4 regions of the Salimicrobium jeotgali genome follow, and region 2 is predicted to be linked to each of the others. Evidence: riboswitches for the same ligand, from Rfam matches in the RefSeq annotation. Region 2 holds a riboswitch; each other region holds the start of a gene.
What was found. Region 2 has a riboswitch for thiamine pyrophosphate ahead of AAV35_RS11030 (thiamine phosphate synthase). Riboswitches for the same ligand answer to the same signal wherever they lie in the genome.
Positions count from the first base shown of each region.

Region 1: linked by a shared signal. The riboswitch ahead of thiT (energy-coupled thiamine transporter ThiT) and the one ahead of AAV35_RS11030 (thiamine phosphate synthase) in region 2 are both predicted to bind thiamine pyrophosphate.
Region 3: linked by a shared signal. The riboswitch ahead of tenA (thiaminase II) and the one ahead of AAV35_RS11030 (thiamine phosphate synthase) in region 2 are both predicted to bind thiamine pyrophosphate.
Region 4: linked by a shared signal. The riboswitch ahead of AAV35_RS01135 (YkoF family thiamine/hydroxymethylpyrimidine-binding protein) and the one ahead of AAV35_RS11030 (thiamine phosphate synthase) in region 2 are both predicted to bind thiamine pyrophosphate.

Region 1 is NZ_CP011361.2:1,595,140-1,598,826, forward strand. Features, by position in the region: gene AAV35_RS08010 (penicillin acylase family protein) at 1-672, opposite strand, end outside; gene AAV35_RS08015 (DUF456 domain-containing protein) at 785-1,261, shown strand; gene thiT (energy-coupled thiamine transporter ThiT) at 1,319-1,885, opposite strand; TPP riboswitch at 1,972-2,071, opposite strand; gene AAV35_RS08025 (alpha/beta hydrolase) at 2,127-2,873, opposite strand; gene AAV35_RS08030 (hypothetical protein) at 2,986-3,228, opposite strand; gene AAV35_RS08035 (malate synthase G) at 3,470-3,687, shown strand, end outside.
Region 2 is NZ_CP011361.2:2,204,025-2,207,711, reverse strand. Features, by position in the region: gene AAV35_RS11045 (thiazole synthase) at 1-6, opposite strand, end outside; gene thiS (sulfur carrier protein ThiS) at 8-211, opposite strand; gene thiO (glycine oxidase ThiO) at 236-1,324, opposite strand; gene AAV35_RS11030 (thiamine phosphate synthase) at 1,317-1,964, opposite strand; TPP riboswitch at 2,062-2,172, opposite strand; gene AAV35_RS11025 (pyridoxamine 5'-phosphate oxidase family protein) at 2,392-2,907, shown strand; gene AAV35_RS11020 (SLC5/6 family protein) at 3,024-3,687, opposite strand, start outside.
Region 3 is NZ_CP011361.2:1,705,977-1,709,663, forward strand. Features, by position in the region: gene thiM (hydroxyethylthiazole kinase) at 1-512, opposite strand, end outside; gene thiD (bifunctional hydroxymethylpyrimidine kinase/phosphomethylpyrimidine kinase) at 509-1,309, opposite strand; gene tenA (thiaminase II) at 1,306-1,992, opposite strand; TPP riboswitch at 2,028-2,130, opposite strand; gene thiW (energy coupling factor transporter S component ThiW) at 2,135-2,620, opposite strand; TPP riboswitch at 2,697-2,805, opposite strand; gene AAV35_RS08575 (ABC transporter ATP-binding protein) at 2,976-3,687, shown strand, end outside.
Region 4 is NZ_CP011361.2:219,225-222,911, forward strand. Features, by position in the region: gene AAV35_RS01125 (NAD(P)-dependent oxidoreductase) at 63-695, shown strand; gene AAV35_RS01130 (SDR family oxidoreductase) at 710-1,357, shown strand; TPP riboswitch at 1,444-1,546, shown strand; gene AAV35_RS01135 (YkoF family thiamine/hydroxymethylpyrimidine-binding protein) at 1,631-2,227, shown strand; gene AAV35_RS01140 (ECF transporter S component) at 2,224-2,802, shown strand; gene AAV35_RS01145 (ABC transporter ATP-binding protein) at 2,799-3,687, shown strand, end outside.

The sequences.
Region 1 (3,687 bases), 610 kb from region 2:
CACAGCCGGTTTATTCTCCGGGTAATGGGCCATCACTTCGTAGGCCTTCTCTTCAGAAAAATTATTCATCGCGTAATACTGAAAAGCCTGGCGTTCCCAGTGCCCTCCAAGGTCATGTGCCATAAATTTTCCTATTGTCAGAGAATCCACCGGTGTCCACTTCTCAGGTTTCGCCTGCAGAAGTGTAAATGCCGGGGGCAGCCGGTTTTCGGCATCCGCTTTATCAATGTATGCATTCACTCCCGAAGCGAATGCCTCCAGAGCCGCCTTTCCTTCTTCGGAATATTCTTTTAAAGATGCTTCGGCAGCTCTCCGTAATCCGAGCGCACGAAAAAACTTGTCCTGCTCCACTGTGGAGGACCCGATCAGCTCACTCAGTTCGCCGGAAGCCTGACGACGGGAAAGTTCCATTTGCAGCAGGCGGTCCTGAGCCTGCACGTATCCTTGAGCCATATATAAATCTTCGACGGACTCCGCTTCTATGTGAGGAACGCCTTCCTCGTCCCTCAGAACAGTAACTTCGGAAGATAGCGCTTCCAATTTAAGCTCTCCTTCCGTATCAGGAAGCGTTCGCTGGATAAATACTATAATAAACAGAGCTGCCGCCAGAATTAATACACCTGCAATGACGGCTGTTCGAGTCAATATTCTCTTCCAACCCGGTTTTTTCATTTTTTTCTTCCCCCTTTTACTACATTATAGTCAGTGTTCTTACAAAAGAACAGAATATTTTGGACCTTCACACCTTTGAGGAGTACAATGACAGTCAAAAGGAGGCGCATTTATGGAGTTTGTTCTATGGTCGCTTATTATCGTATTGTTTCTCAGCAGCTTTGTAAGTCTCATTTTCCCCATAATACCCGGACCGCTCGTATTGTGGGCCGGTTTCCTCCTGAGTATCTGGCTGGAAGGTCGGCTGTCCGTCTGGTTCTGGGTGGGTGCAGTAATTCTTACGGTTTTACTAATCGTATCTGATATGGTGGCAAACAGTATTTCCGTCAAGAAATACGGGGGAAGCAAATGGGGAGAAGCCGGAGCAGTCGCAGGTGTCATCGCCGGTTCGTTCGTCATACCTCCTTTCGGAATACTGATCGTTCCTTTTGTTCTGGTTTTCGTTATCGAACTGGGCATCGAAAAAAATACCCGTTTCGCCTTCCGCGCAGCTGTCGGAACGCTTATCGGTTTTCTCAGTGGAACTGCAGCCAAGTTTATAATTCAGATGCTTATGATCGGGTGGTTCATCTTTTCATATTTCAACTGACACAAATCATTTAATACATAAAAAATTCCGGTCCCGAACGTATCAGGACCGGAAATCTTATAATCGCAATAACAATTTATGCCGCCTGGACATTAACAGACTGATTACGACGGCACTCGCTATAAAGGAAGGGAGCATATACCCGCCGTTATAAAGCAGAGAATAAATCCATACCGGCTGACCTTCAGCCAGGTAGCCGAAAAATATCATCCCTGCCGCGAAATGAGTAAGGAAGCGCAAGGCACTCCCGATGAATGTTCCGACAATCACATACACAAGAACAAATTTTACGTTGTTGTTCTTCGCGCTTGCTTTCAGTTGGGAAGACACCACTCCTGCGACCCCGATAATGGCGAAAGCTACAACGTAGTCGAGAAAAGCCTGGACGGGGTGTACGATAAATGCGCCCGTAAAAAACTGAAAGAAACCGAACAATAAACCTGTGATCATACCACCCGAGACGCCCCAACGGAAGGCCATCAGAATAACCGGTATCATAGCGAATGAGATGGATCCTCCCTGAAACCAAAGCTTAATGGATAAAAAAGGAAGAACATCAAGCAATAGAGCAATTGCTGCAAATATTGCACCTTCCACAAGAAAAAGTACGCGCTGTTGTTGCATTGTATATCCCCTTTCTGAATACACAAAAGAAGCAATGCCTCAAAGGGAAGCTTTCTGATGAAGGCTCCCACCTCTTAAGCATTGCTCATCAAAAAAGCCACCATTCCTGCGCCAGTGCTAACTGACAGGTTCGAAGGGTCTGAACTTGCGTCCACTCTCAGCCGTTAGGCTCCCCTTGAAGGCTCTATTCTCCGTGTTTTGTTACTTTCTATCATAACGTACTGATAAGAAAAGTACAAATTCAATTTTCCTTGGCATTGAAATACTTTTCAAAAAACTCCAGAGTTCTTTCGATGATCAATTCCTGGTCATTATCAAGAGTTGCCACGTGGTAACTGTCTTCCAGAGGAACCAGTTCTTTTCCTTCCGAAAAAACCATGTCGAATATCGTCTGACTGTTCTCCGGAGGAACTACGTGATCTTCTTCGGAAGTGAAAACTAAAAGAGGAGCCGACACTTCGCTTAACTGCTCGTGTACTTTAGCCATAATGTTGGTCAGATGGTTAAGGGAACGGACGGGTGTTTTGTCATAGGCGAGTTCAGTAGCTCCTTCTTTTTTGATATCAGAACCTATTGCATCAATGAAACGGGATTCAGAATCCGCCAAGCTGCTCATGTCAGGTACATCGATAGCCGGATTGATAACCGCGACTCCATCCACCTCTCTCGTAGAAGCCAGATAAAGACTTAATGTTCCCCCAAGAGACAAGCCGGTGACGAATACACAGTCACATCGGTTCTTTACCCATTCAAAAGCCTCTTCTGCCGAGCGAATCCAGTCTTCTGCAGTGGATCCTTCCATATCATAAGGAGTGGTTCCATGCCCCTTAAGTCTCGGACATGCCATCGTATACCCATGTGCTGTATAGGCATCCACAAGAGGCTTCATGCTCTGAACTGTTCCGGTAAAGCCATGTAATACTACGATTCCTATTTCATTCCCTTCGTTAAAAACAGCTTCTGCACCCTCCATTACGTTCTGATTCATCCCTTCCATCCTCCCTGTCTATTATAGAAATACTATTTCTTTACTCCCGAACATTAATGTCCCCGGATATACTGGACATCCGGGGGTAGATCTCGTACATGTTTTAAGTTTGTCATTTAATATTAAACTGTGTCACTGTAGCCTGACCTTCCAAGTAGAATGCCTCCACCGAATTCGTATAAACGGCGACGCCACTTTCGAGAAACCACCATCTGTCACGTTCCAGCTGCTTGGTTATAAATTCAGTAGCTTCCCGTTTGGTCATTTCCTCACTGATTTCCAGTTCATGTTTCACTTCACGTCGACTATCCAGTAATAACACCATATGCCAATTCTTTTTAGCTTCTTCGGCCATTGTTACATCCACTCCTTCATATGTAGGTTTCCAATCATTATACCCCTAATACGTACAAATTAATCATAAAATATTAAATTTCTGTACCGCCGACACCGCCGACTTTTCAATTAAAAATAATTTTCTAAATTTTTAACAAAATGTATTGACATACTTTCCTGTTGTTATATAATACGAATTAAGAAATAAAACTGTTATGAAACAGAAGAACATTATACATAACAGTAAGGAGGCTTATTCTTTGGAAAACTATCAATCCATCGGTACTTATCAAGTCGACACTGTATTATATCAGTTTATTGAACAGGAAGTGTTACCCGGTCTCCCCCTCTCTTCGAAGGAAGTGTGGGGAGGGCTCACAAAAATTCTTGATGAATTCAGCTCTGAAAACAGCAGACTTTTGCAGACCAGAAACCAATTACAACAGAAAATCGATGAATACCACAAATCAGCTTCCAA
Region 2 (3,687 bases):
TAGCATGTCAACCACCTCCTACAAAATTAACCAGTTCTATTTTGTCGCCGTCTTTAACATTTACGGTCGAGTGATTTTCTTTAGTCAGAATGTTTCCGTTGTGTTCAACGACGACCGCCGGCCGGTCGGGTATGAAATAATCGATGACGTCGGAAACAGTTGTAATGTTATTTGATAATTGCACCGTTGTACCATTAATCAAAAGTTCCATAGAATCGCCTCCTTAACGTATCTATCACTGAATCTTAAAGGATTCATATACAGGTTTTCCTTCAATATAATCCGCCATGAGCGACCCGGTGATCGGAGCTAATAAAATACCGTTGCGAAAATGGCCGGCCGCTACCCACAACCCATCGATTTCCGGGTGTTCCCCCATATAGGGGAGGCCTGTCTGTGTCTTGGGCCTGTGCCCGCTCCAAGCTTCGCCCCATTCCGCATGCTGCAGGTCAGGAATTAAACGGATAGCACGTTCCATCAGAGAACGCAGACCTCCGATGCTTACAGAATTATTCGGGTCATCAGGTTTTTGTGTAGCTCCGACAATGAACCTGCCGCCGGCCTTCGGTACGATATAACAGCCAGGTGAAAATATGCTTGCCGTCGTCAGATGTTCTTTATGATAAACGGAGAAACACTCGCCTTTTACCGGATACATGTTCAATGTGTAGCCCGTTTTTTCGAAAAGCTCCCGGCTCCACGTCCCACCAGCAGAAATGACCGTTTGTGCCAAAATATTTCCGGAGGTTGTTTTGACTCCGGTTACGTGTCTGTTTTCGGTCAGAACATCCAGCACTTCCGTATGTTCCATAATCTCTGTACTGAATTCAACGGATGCATGTGCCAGTGCTTTTGTTAACGATGGGGCATTGACCTGGCCGTCTCCGGGCATGTAGAGTCCCCCTGTAACGGAGAGGTGGGAAAGACGGGGTTCTCTCTCCTGTAACCGGCTTCGTGAAAGCCATTCCGAACAATCTCCCGAACGTTGCTGACGTTCATTCTCCCGTTTTAACTGTTTCGCTTCTTCTTCGGTACGGGCGACTCTGACTATGCCATTCTGAATCAGTTCAATGTCTATGCCGCTGACAGATTCCAGTTCTTCTGCTAAAGAAGGGAACATTTCTCTGCTTTCACGAGCGAGCCGGGAGAGCGGGCTGTCAGGACCCACTTCGTTCTGCGCCCCCAGCATTCCGGCTGCAGCTCTGGAGGCTTTTTGTCCGATTTCCTCCTTTTCTATTATGAGCACGCGATAGTTTCTTTTAGAGAGTTGAAAAGCGATCGAGCTACCGATAACACCTCCGCCTGCAATAATAACGTCATACATTTCCTGCGCCTCCTTTGCGTATCGCTTCTCTGTAGGCCACAGCTTTTTCAACGGGATCATCAGCTAGCAGCACACCGGACAGAACGGCAACTCCACTGGCACCGGCTTCCATCACGACGTTGGTATTTTCCGGAGTAATTCCACCAATTGCTAAAACAGGCACTCTTACATGCTGCACGACTTTTTTCAGTTCTCTTATACCTTTAGGGGACAATCCGGGTTTCGAACTGCTGGTGAAAACGTGACCGAAGATTAAATAATCAGCGCCATCGTGCCAGGCTCTGACGGCTTCCTGTACGGAGTGTACGGAGCAGCCGATCGTCAAATCCGGATAAAGGCGACGAACTTTCACCTGATTCATGCTTGCATGAGTGAGTTGTACCCCTTTAGCCTTTACCTTGTCGGCGATGGTCGCCCGGTGGTTAAGAATAAGTTTATGCATGGGCATTCCCACGGAATAAAGCTGCTGGGTAAAACATATCATCTGTCTATCGCTCCATTCTTTTTCCCGGAGATGTACAGAATCCACATAGGGGAGCACCTGACCTATTATTCTCATCAGCTCTTCACCAGGCTGCTGACCAGTGGAGATGACATGAAGTTTTCCTATACTGTCCTGACCTGGTTGCTCAAGTTTCACTGAGACCCCCCCTTTATCGTTTTTTGAAATTAAAAAAGTCACTTTCCTGGTAAAAGAAAAGTGACTTTGAACGTATGATTAAACAAAAAATAGCAAAAATATCGTCCGCACACTTCCCTTCGCCGGTATCAACCGTATCAGGTTCCGAGGGTCTCAAAGTCGATTACTCTGATCTCAGCCTTTTGAAAAGGCACCCCTAGTGATTTATATTAAATTGTAAGTAAATTCTAACATTTGTACAAGTATTGTCAACAGTGTGTTTTTTAACATTCATTTTTATAGTTACTCCTGTTTTTCATAGCTTTCACATACCGAAGCTGTAAAAGCGTCATGTACAAGTTCGGGCAGCAAGTGTAACTGCTTCTACAACAGGGAATAGTAAGGGTGGATATCAAAACATGCCTGGCACCAGAAGGAGGAAGATATGATGACTGATAAACATTCGGAAAATGAAGAAACCCTTAAGCAGATCAAAGAACTCATCAAAGATGAAAAAGTGGCGATGCTGACGACCGTATCTCCGGAGGGCAGACTGAGTTCCCGTCCGATGCACACCCAGGAAGTATTGCTGGACGAGGAAGAATTCTGGTTTATCACGGAGAAAGATACAGATAAATACAGGGATATCGGTAATAACCCTTCGGTGAACCTGGCCTACGCCGGCAGTTCCTACGTGTCTATCAGTGGAACGGCTGAATTCGTGCAGGACGTGGAGAAGAAGAAAGAGTACTGGAATAAAATTGTCGAAAAAGTACTGAATGCTTCGGCCGAAGACCCGAACGTTGTGCTTGTAAAAGTGACTCCTGACGTTGCTGAATACTGGGAAGCAGGTGTGAACGTCAAAACCGTTAAAGAATTCGTGAAAAAGATGGCCAGCAGCAATTCCATGGACGACAAGAATAAACTGAAAGACACCGTCCATTTCGACGAAAATTCGAACTAGATACGATCATTTTTCTGAAAACAGAGAATCCCCGCCCGGAGCGTTGACTCGGGACGGGGATTTTGTTCGTATCGGAGGATGTTTCTGTTTAGTGACGACGAAGGTCTCAATGATTTTTAAGATACCACTTCCTTCTTAGCAACCATTGTGGCCGATTTCGGTTTAATGAACATGATACTCCCGATGAACACGGCTAATACATTCAGAAATAACGTAAGTCCGATGACTCCGGCGGCGTGAAGCGTCTCGTAAAAATAACCGTTAACTGCCAAAAGGACGACGACTGTTCCGAGTATTATACTGCTTTTTACAGGGCTGGCAGCAGATATTTTCCAGGTGCCGTAACTGAAAACGACAGTGAATACTATCATGGTAAGAATATTGACGCTCATCCCCACCCAGACCGGATGGATATTGAGAAAGAAATCCGACGGGTGCCAGTTGCTCAAATGATACCAGAGCAAGCCTGCTGTGAAGCCTCCGAACAGAGAACCGAGAACAGCTCTTTTTGTAACGAGCGGCCAGAACAGCGCAGCAACTACAGGAGCGAAGGTTGCGGAATTTCTCATCGTCCAGGCGAGTACGTTCCACCAGGCCGACTGTTCCGTACGCAGGAAGCCGAAGACAATCATCAGGCCTGTAAGGAGCAGCAGTGACCATTTCGTATACGTGACCAGCTTTTCGGGAGAAGCGTCAGGGAAGATAGCGCTCCCCACATCTTTTCCGAGACTTGTAGCGCCTGAGAACTGACACGGGGCACCCCACCCGAGAGCACAGGCC
Region 3 (3,687 bases), 500 kb from region 2:
TAATTGCCGTTTTCCGCTACTATATCTGTTGCTCCCGTCACTACTACGCAGGTGTTCAGTTTCTCCGAAGCCCTCAGGGCGATATCTGTGGAATCTCCGCTTTCTTCCGAATCCACACCTTTCACTTTCAGTGGTATGTCTGCGAGAGCAGCGATTTCCCCGGCGTTCCCTTTCACGACGGCTACGTCCAGCTCTTCTGTTATTTTTCTGACTGCATTTTTCCGGAAGGTACTCGCTCCTGCCCCCACCGGGTCCAGCAGTATAGGAATACCCTTCTCATTAGCTGCTTTTCCTGCTGCTATCATCGTTTCCACGTCACTGCTCCGGAGCGTGCCGATATTCAATACAAGAGCATCGGCCGCCCCTGCTATGTCTGCGACTTCTTCTCTTTCTTTCGCCATAACCGGGCTCCCCCCGAAAGCCAGGAGGCCGTTCGCAGAGAAATTCATCACTACTTCATTCGTAATGTGGTGAACCAGCGGTCTTTTTCCTCTTACACGCTCTTCCATCATTTGACCTCCCCCCTTCTGCCGGCCCAGTGATTCGTAGGGCCGCTCCCTGAACCGAGATCGAAAGAATGACGGATAGCTTCGGTAATAAAATGTTTAGCCTTCTCTACAGCTACAGGAAGCGTCCGTCCCCGCGCCAGATTCGCCGCGATAGCCGAAGCATACGTACAGCCTGTGCCATGGGTATTATCCGTTTTAATGCGCGCTTCTCTGTATGTCCTCATAATTTCTCCGTCATACAATACATCGACAGCTTCTCCATCCAGATGTCCGCCTTTAATGAGCGCGCCGCGGCTGCCGAGTTTTTCTACAAACAGTCCTGCCGCTTCTTCCATATCAGCTTCTGTCTTAATAGTCATCCTAAGCAGCGTTTCCGCTTCCGGAATATTCGGAGTGACGACATCAGCATGAGGAAAAAGATATTCGGAAAGCGCCTCCCTCGTCTCCTCTTCCATAAGAGGATGACCGCTCGCGGTTACCATGACGGGGTCACAGACGTATGGTTTCCGCCGGGCCCCGATCCATTCCCCTACTGTGCGTGCAGCTTCTTTCGATGAAATCATTCCGGTTTTGATAGCATCCACAGGCAGATCCTCTTCAATACTTTTAAGCTGAGCAGTAAGGAATGGAACAGGTACGTGATGAACCTCCCGGACTCCCATAGTGTTCTGGGCGGTCAAAGAAGTCAGCACAGACATCCCGTACACCTGCCATTCTTCCATCGTCTTGATATCCGCCTGAATCCCGGCTCCGCCTCCGGAATCGGATCCTGCGATTGTCAGTGCTGTATATGGTCTCATCTCGCCGTCTCCTTTCCTGCAGGCCATTCTTCCAGTGAATAGGACATTTCCCAGAAAGCGAGTTCCAACTGACAGCTTTTCCGGAAAGCCTCTTTCATTTTCCGCCTGTCTTCCGGAGATGCCCGCTCCGCTTCCTCATCCAGACGTTTCATCATGTAGCCGGTGGTTTCGGCAATAGAATCATCGGCATAGAATTCAATCCACTCATAGAAAGGATGGTCCGGTTCCGGAGAGAAACGCCGTTTCAATTCTTTTCCGATTTCATCGTAAGTCCACGGACAGGGAAGCATAGCCGCAATTGTTTTTCCGAGCAGACCTTCTGTGGCCACACTCTTCATGTGAGCACGATAATGATCCGCCGTCGGTGGCATCGGATAACCCTGAAGATTTTCGTACGGGGTGCCTGCGTAATCGCTTAAATTGCGGTGTGGATGTATCTCATCCCCCAGCACAAAGGCGATCTGATTATGAAAAAATGTTATATCCTCCCGACTGTCGGATTGGGAAATGGCCGTGCCATAAAGGGTAAGGAAGGTATTCAAGTATTCATAGTCCGCTTTTACGTAGTGAGCCACCGCTTCTTTCGGCAGTTCACCTTCGCCAAGACCCTGGACAAACGGGTGATCGAAAATCGCCTGAAATACATCTTCATTTTCTCTTCTTAATTCTTTCGTAAATGACATAAAAATAGCCTCCTCGTTTTAGTATAAAGGAAGCCCCCATGTGCAGAGTGCTTCCCTTCGGCGGCATGACCCGCATCAGGTTCAAAGGGACTAAGGCAAAACCTTATCTCAGCGATATCCGCGCCCCCAGCAGTTCAAATAATTAAGTTGTCACGATAGCTGCCTGTTTCAGCCGGACTGCGACCATCCAGCCTATCAGCGCCCCGGTCACGGTACTTACAGCGAATGACGGTACAAAAGCGAAAACCCCGGCGCCTGTACCCATCAACAGATTGGCGATCGGTACGGAAGCAAGAGATCCGAATAATCCTGTCCCGATGATTTCACCGGTTACCGCTCCCCCGATACGCTTCGTGTAGTGATATGTCACTCCCGCCACAAAAGCCCCGATCATACCCCCCGGAAATGCTAGCAGAGTGCCGAGACCTAACAGGTTCCGCAACACAGCTATCAGGAAAGCTATCGTCACCGCCGGCAGCGGTCCAAGCGTAACGGCAGCGACGACGTTGACGGCATGCTGGACCGGATAGGCCTTTGCTATTCCGGCCGGAAACCACAGCATCTGTGCCCCGAGCGTTCCGAGTGCAGTAAGCACAGCCATGGTCGTAAGCAGTTTTGTGCGATTCATAATTCTCCCCCCTTTTATCCCAGGCAGAAGAAGAAGCAAAAAAACCGGGTCCTGTATTACAGGACCCGGTTCGTCAATGGTATGTTGACTACTTCCCCACGCTGGTATGATCCAGATCAGGTCCAGAGAGTCGGAAAGTCATTCTTTCCTCTCAGTCCGTTCCACGGACACCCCTAGTAGTTGATTACTTATTCACTTGGACGACTTCAGTATAACAAAAGCCAGAATCTTTTGCACCATCTGAACCGTTTTTTTGAAAATATCAGTAATTTCCACAAGGAGGCATTGACAATCCCGGAGAGAGTAATAGAATTTAGAAAAAGCAGTCTTTTTGCTACAGTAAGGGGTGTAAGCAATGATTCGCATCGACAATCTTACCCGGCGGTTTACGAATGGCAAAGGGATTTTCAACGTCTCTTTTGAAGTGAAGGAAGGGGAAGTGTTCGGGTTTCTCGGACCTAACGGATCTGGTAAATCCACGACTATCCGTCATCTCCTCGGGTATATGAAACCTCAAAAGGGGAGTGCTGTAATTGACGGTTATGATACGTGGAAGAATCAGGCGAAAGCACGGGGAAGAATCGGTTATTTACCGGGGGAGATCGCTTTTCTCGAAGGAATGACAGGGAGCGACTTTCTCGATATGATGGCAGGAATGCAGGGGATCACGGACAAGAGCAAACGGACCAGCCTGATTCAGCGTCTCCAGTTTGATCCCGATACTCCTATCCGGAAGATGTCCAAAGGCATGAAACAGAAGGTCGGAATCGTTGCGACATTTATGCACGACCCCGATGTATATATTCTGGATGAACCCACCTCCGGACTGGACCCCCTTATGCAAAAGCTTTTCGTCGAGCTCGTGCTGGAAGAGAAGGAAAAGGGAAAAACCTTTCTGATGTCCTCCCACAGCTTTTCGGAGATCGAACGAACGTGCGATCGTGCAGCTATCATCCGGAACGGAGAGATTGTTACGGTCAAGGATATACACGAACTGCAATCCATGCAACGTAAGGTCTTCGATGTCACACTGACCCGGTCCGAAGATGTTGAAGCTATGAAGGAAT
Region 4 (3,687 bases), 710 kb from region 2:
CGGAGATGGTAATTTGGGAAAATGAAAGAGGTACAGTATGTAAGGAGAAAGGAGAGGTATCAGTGAAAATAGCGGTATTCGGAGGTACGGGCTCCACCGGTCTCCGGCTGATAGATAAGCTGCTCGGTCGCGGTCACGAAGTGTACGCCTATGCCAGGAGTCCGGAAAAGTTGTATCCGATGGAGCACGACCGGCTAGCGATCGTGGAAGGCACACTGGATGAACGGGAAAAAATCAAGGAAACGGTAGACGGAATGGACGCCGTCATCAGCCTTCTCGGTCCTTCCGGGCGCGTTAAAAGGCAGAGGCTCAGTGAAGGAGTCATCAACATCGTAGAAACGATGGGAGAAACGGGAACAAAACGGTTTGTCGGTATTACGACGGGCATCGTCAAGGACCCGAATGACGAGAAAGACTACCGCCGAAATGCGATCGCTTCCGCACTGCGCCTCGGCTTTGCCAACAACCAGCGTGAAATTGAACGTATGGCCACAGCTATCCGGAGTACGGATCTGGACTGGACACTGGTACGTGCCGGCATCCTTACGGACAAAGCGGAGAAGCCGCTTAAAATCGGTTATTTAGGAAAACATGAAGTAGGAATGAGCGTGTCGCGTGCGAGCGTAGCCCAATTTCTCGCAGATTTAGCGGAAACAAACGACTATGTAAGGGAGTCACCTGTTGTAAGTAACTAGAAAGGCGGGATTATATGAAAAAAGTTCTTGTTGCCGGAGCGAACGGTCAGATAGGAAAACATCTCGTCCGTCTGCTTCAGGAAAGTGAACAGTTCGAAGCTAAAGCGATGATCCGCGATAAAACACAGGCATCCTTTTTTGAAAACCTGGGTGCAGGAGTGGCTGTTGCGGATCTGGAAGATGAAATCGATGTGCTTGCCGCATTGATGGATGACGTGGATGCCGTCGTGTTTGCTGCCGGGTCCGGACCTCATACCGGGAAGGATAAAACCATCATGATAGATCTGGACGGAGCCGTGAAAATGATGGAAGCAGCGAAACAGAAAGGCGTAAGCCGTTTTGCTCTTATCAGCTCTTTCGATACGAGACGCGGCAGCTGGGGAAGCGAAGACTTCCGTCCGTATGCGGCCTGTAAGTTTTACGCGGACGAATGGCTCCGCTCTTCCGGTCTGGAGTATACCATCATCCACCCGGGCCGCCTTACCAATGACGAAGGTACAGGGAAAGTGAACGCAGGCGGAGAAATTCCGCGCGACGAAGTCCCGCGGGAAGATGTCGCGAAAGTTATAGTGGAGACGTTGAACAGCCCTCATCTTGTTAACAAGGAGTTTCAGGTTACGAAGGGCGAATCTCCCGTAATGGAAGCTCTGAAAATGGTGTAAACGTAAATATCGAGCGGAAAACGACGGTTTACAAAATTTTCTGCATGCTTTATGATAAATTCAAACAACAAAAAACTGCATATCGTTTCATGCACTGGGGGAGCCGGCTCACGGCTGAGAAGAATTGAATTCTGACCCTTTGGACCCGATCTGGTTAGTACCAGCGTGGGGAAGTGCAGTCTGAATAAAAACGGCAAACTCTTTTAATGATACAGACTGCGTCCCGCGAATCGGATGCAGTCTTTTTTGTTTTATTAAAAGGAGGAATTATGTATGAGTCAGCAGCAGGAAAATGTGAAAATTGCAGGATGCTCTTTTTCGGTTCACCCGATGAGTGATGACTTCAAGGAAAAGATCAAGGGAGCTCTGGAAAAAATCGATACTTCAAAAGTATGGATGAATACGGATGAAGTGACGACGACGGTACGCGGGGATATCGAGCACGTATTTGACGTGACGCGGGCAGTGTTCCTGCGTGTAGCCGAAACAGGGGTACACACAGCCCTGAATGCAACGTTTTCTGTCGGGTGCCCGGGAGATTCCGAGGGTGACCAATATACCGGGCATAAAGAAAAGCCGGAAAACGGGCTGTGGGATCTGGATCAGTACACCGGCGCAAAATTCTCCCTTTACCCGATGGGTGGCGGAAATTATATGGACGTTATATACAAGGGGATTGAACGTATGAAAGAAAGTGGGATTGAGGTCTCCGAAGCTCACTATGCCACTAAGCTGTCAGGGGATACGAATACGATGTTCAAAGGTCTTGAAGAAGTGTTCAGCGACACAGAGAAAAGCGGTTCTTCCCACACCGTAATGACTGTAGCGATGTCTGCAAACAGCCCATCCCAGGAAAGAGGAAATAAATGAAAAATTGGAAACTGAAGGAAATCGTTGTCATGTCGGTACTTTCCGTCGTATTCGCAGTCGTTTACCTCGCTTTTCTCCCTGTGGGGAAAGTACTGACGGGTTTCTTCGGACCAATCGGTTATGACTTTATCTTCGGCATCTGGTTCATCGTTTCTATTATCGCTGCTTATATTATCCGGAAACCCGGAGCCGCTTTTCTTTCCGAAACCATTGCGGCTACTGTCGAAGTAATGCTCGGGAACGCAGCAGGTCCCATGCTTCTGATCAGCGGAATGATCCAGGGTCTCGGTGCGGAATCGGCGTTCGCCATGACCGGGTATCGCCGCTACAACCTCGGGACACTTATGTTCTCCGGGATGATGGCCGCCGTCTTCAGTTTTGCCTGGGGGTACTTCCAGTCCGGATACGCAGCGCTTGCCGGAGGGTACGTCCTGCTTATGTTCGTGACGCGCCTTATCAGCGGAGCGATTCTTGCGGGAGTGGCCGGAAAAGCTCTGAGTGACGCTTTGGCGAAAACCGGCGTTCTTTCGGGATTTGCTCTCGGCAAAGAAAAACGGAAGAAGCATGCTGCATGATGAATGTGCAAAATTTGTCCCTGCAGTACGATGATATGGATGCCCCGATTCTCCAGAACGTAACGTTCTCGCTCGGGGAAAAGGAATGTGTACTCCTGCTCGGGGCAAGCGGTTCGGGAAAAAGCACGCTTAGCCGGTGCCTGACGGGAATTTATCCGAAAGAGCTCGAGGGTACAATGGAAGGAGAAGTGACGTTTGAAGGTATGCCGGTCAAAGATGCTTCCACCGGGGCGATGAGCCGGAGAGTAGGGACTGTATTTCAGGACCCGGAAACGCAGTTCTGCATGCTTACGGTGGAGGATGAAGTGGCGTTCGGGCTTGAAAATATATGTGTTCCTTCTGAAAAGATGGAAAAGAGAGTGGAGACTGCTCTTGAGGAGGTGGGACTCCTCCACAAGAAGGAAGCGGCGGTCGTTTCTCTTTCCGGGGGAGAGAAACAGAAGCTGGCCCTCGCCTGCATACTTGCTATGGAGCCTCCGGTGATCGTTCTGGATGAACCGACAGCGAATCTCGACCCCGTAGCTACCGATGAATTTGTTTCTCTTCTCCGTTCTTTGAAAGAGTTGAAAAATATAACGATTTTCGTTATTGAGCACGACCTTGACCCCTGGATCGATATAACAGACCGGGTGCTGATGCTTGGAAGAAACGGCAGTCTGTTTTACGACGGCCCTCTGCAGCAGGGGGTAGATCGTTATGCCCGTTCTCTTTACGAAGAAGGGATAGCTGTGCCTGGAGCTGTAAGAGTGGCGATGGAATCCGGAAGAACCGCTCCGCCGTACCCGCTTACGGCCCGCGGATTTGCTCCCGGACTTTCCGCTCCTTTGAAAGCACCACCCCACAGGGAGAACGGTCCCTCCCTCATGCAGGCATCGGGGATCAGTT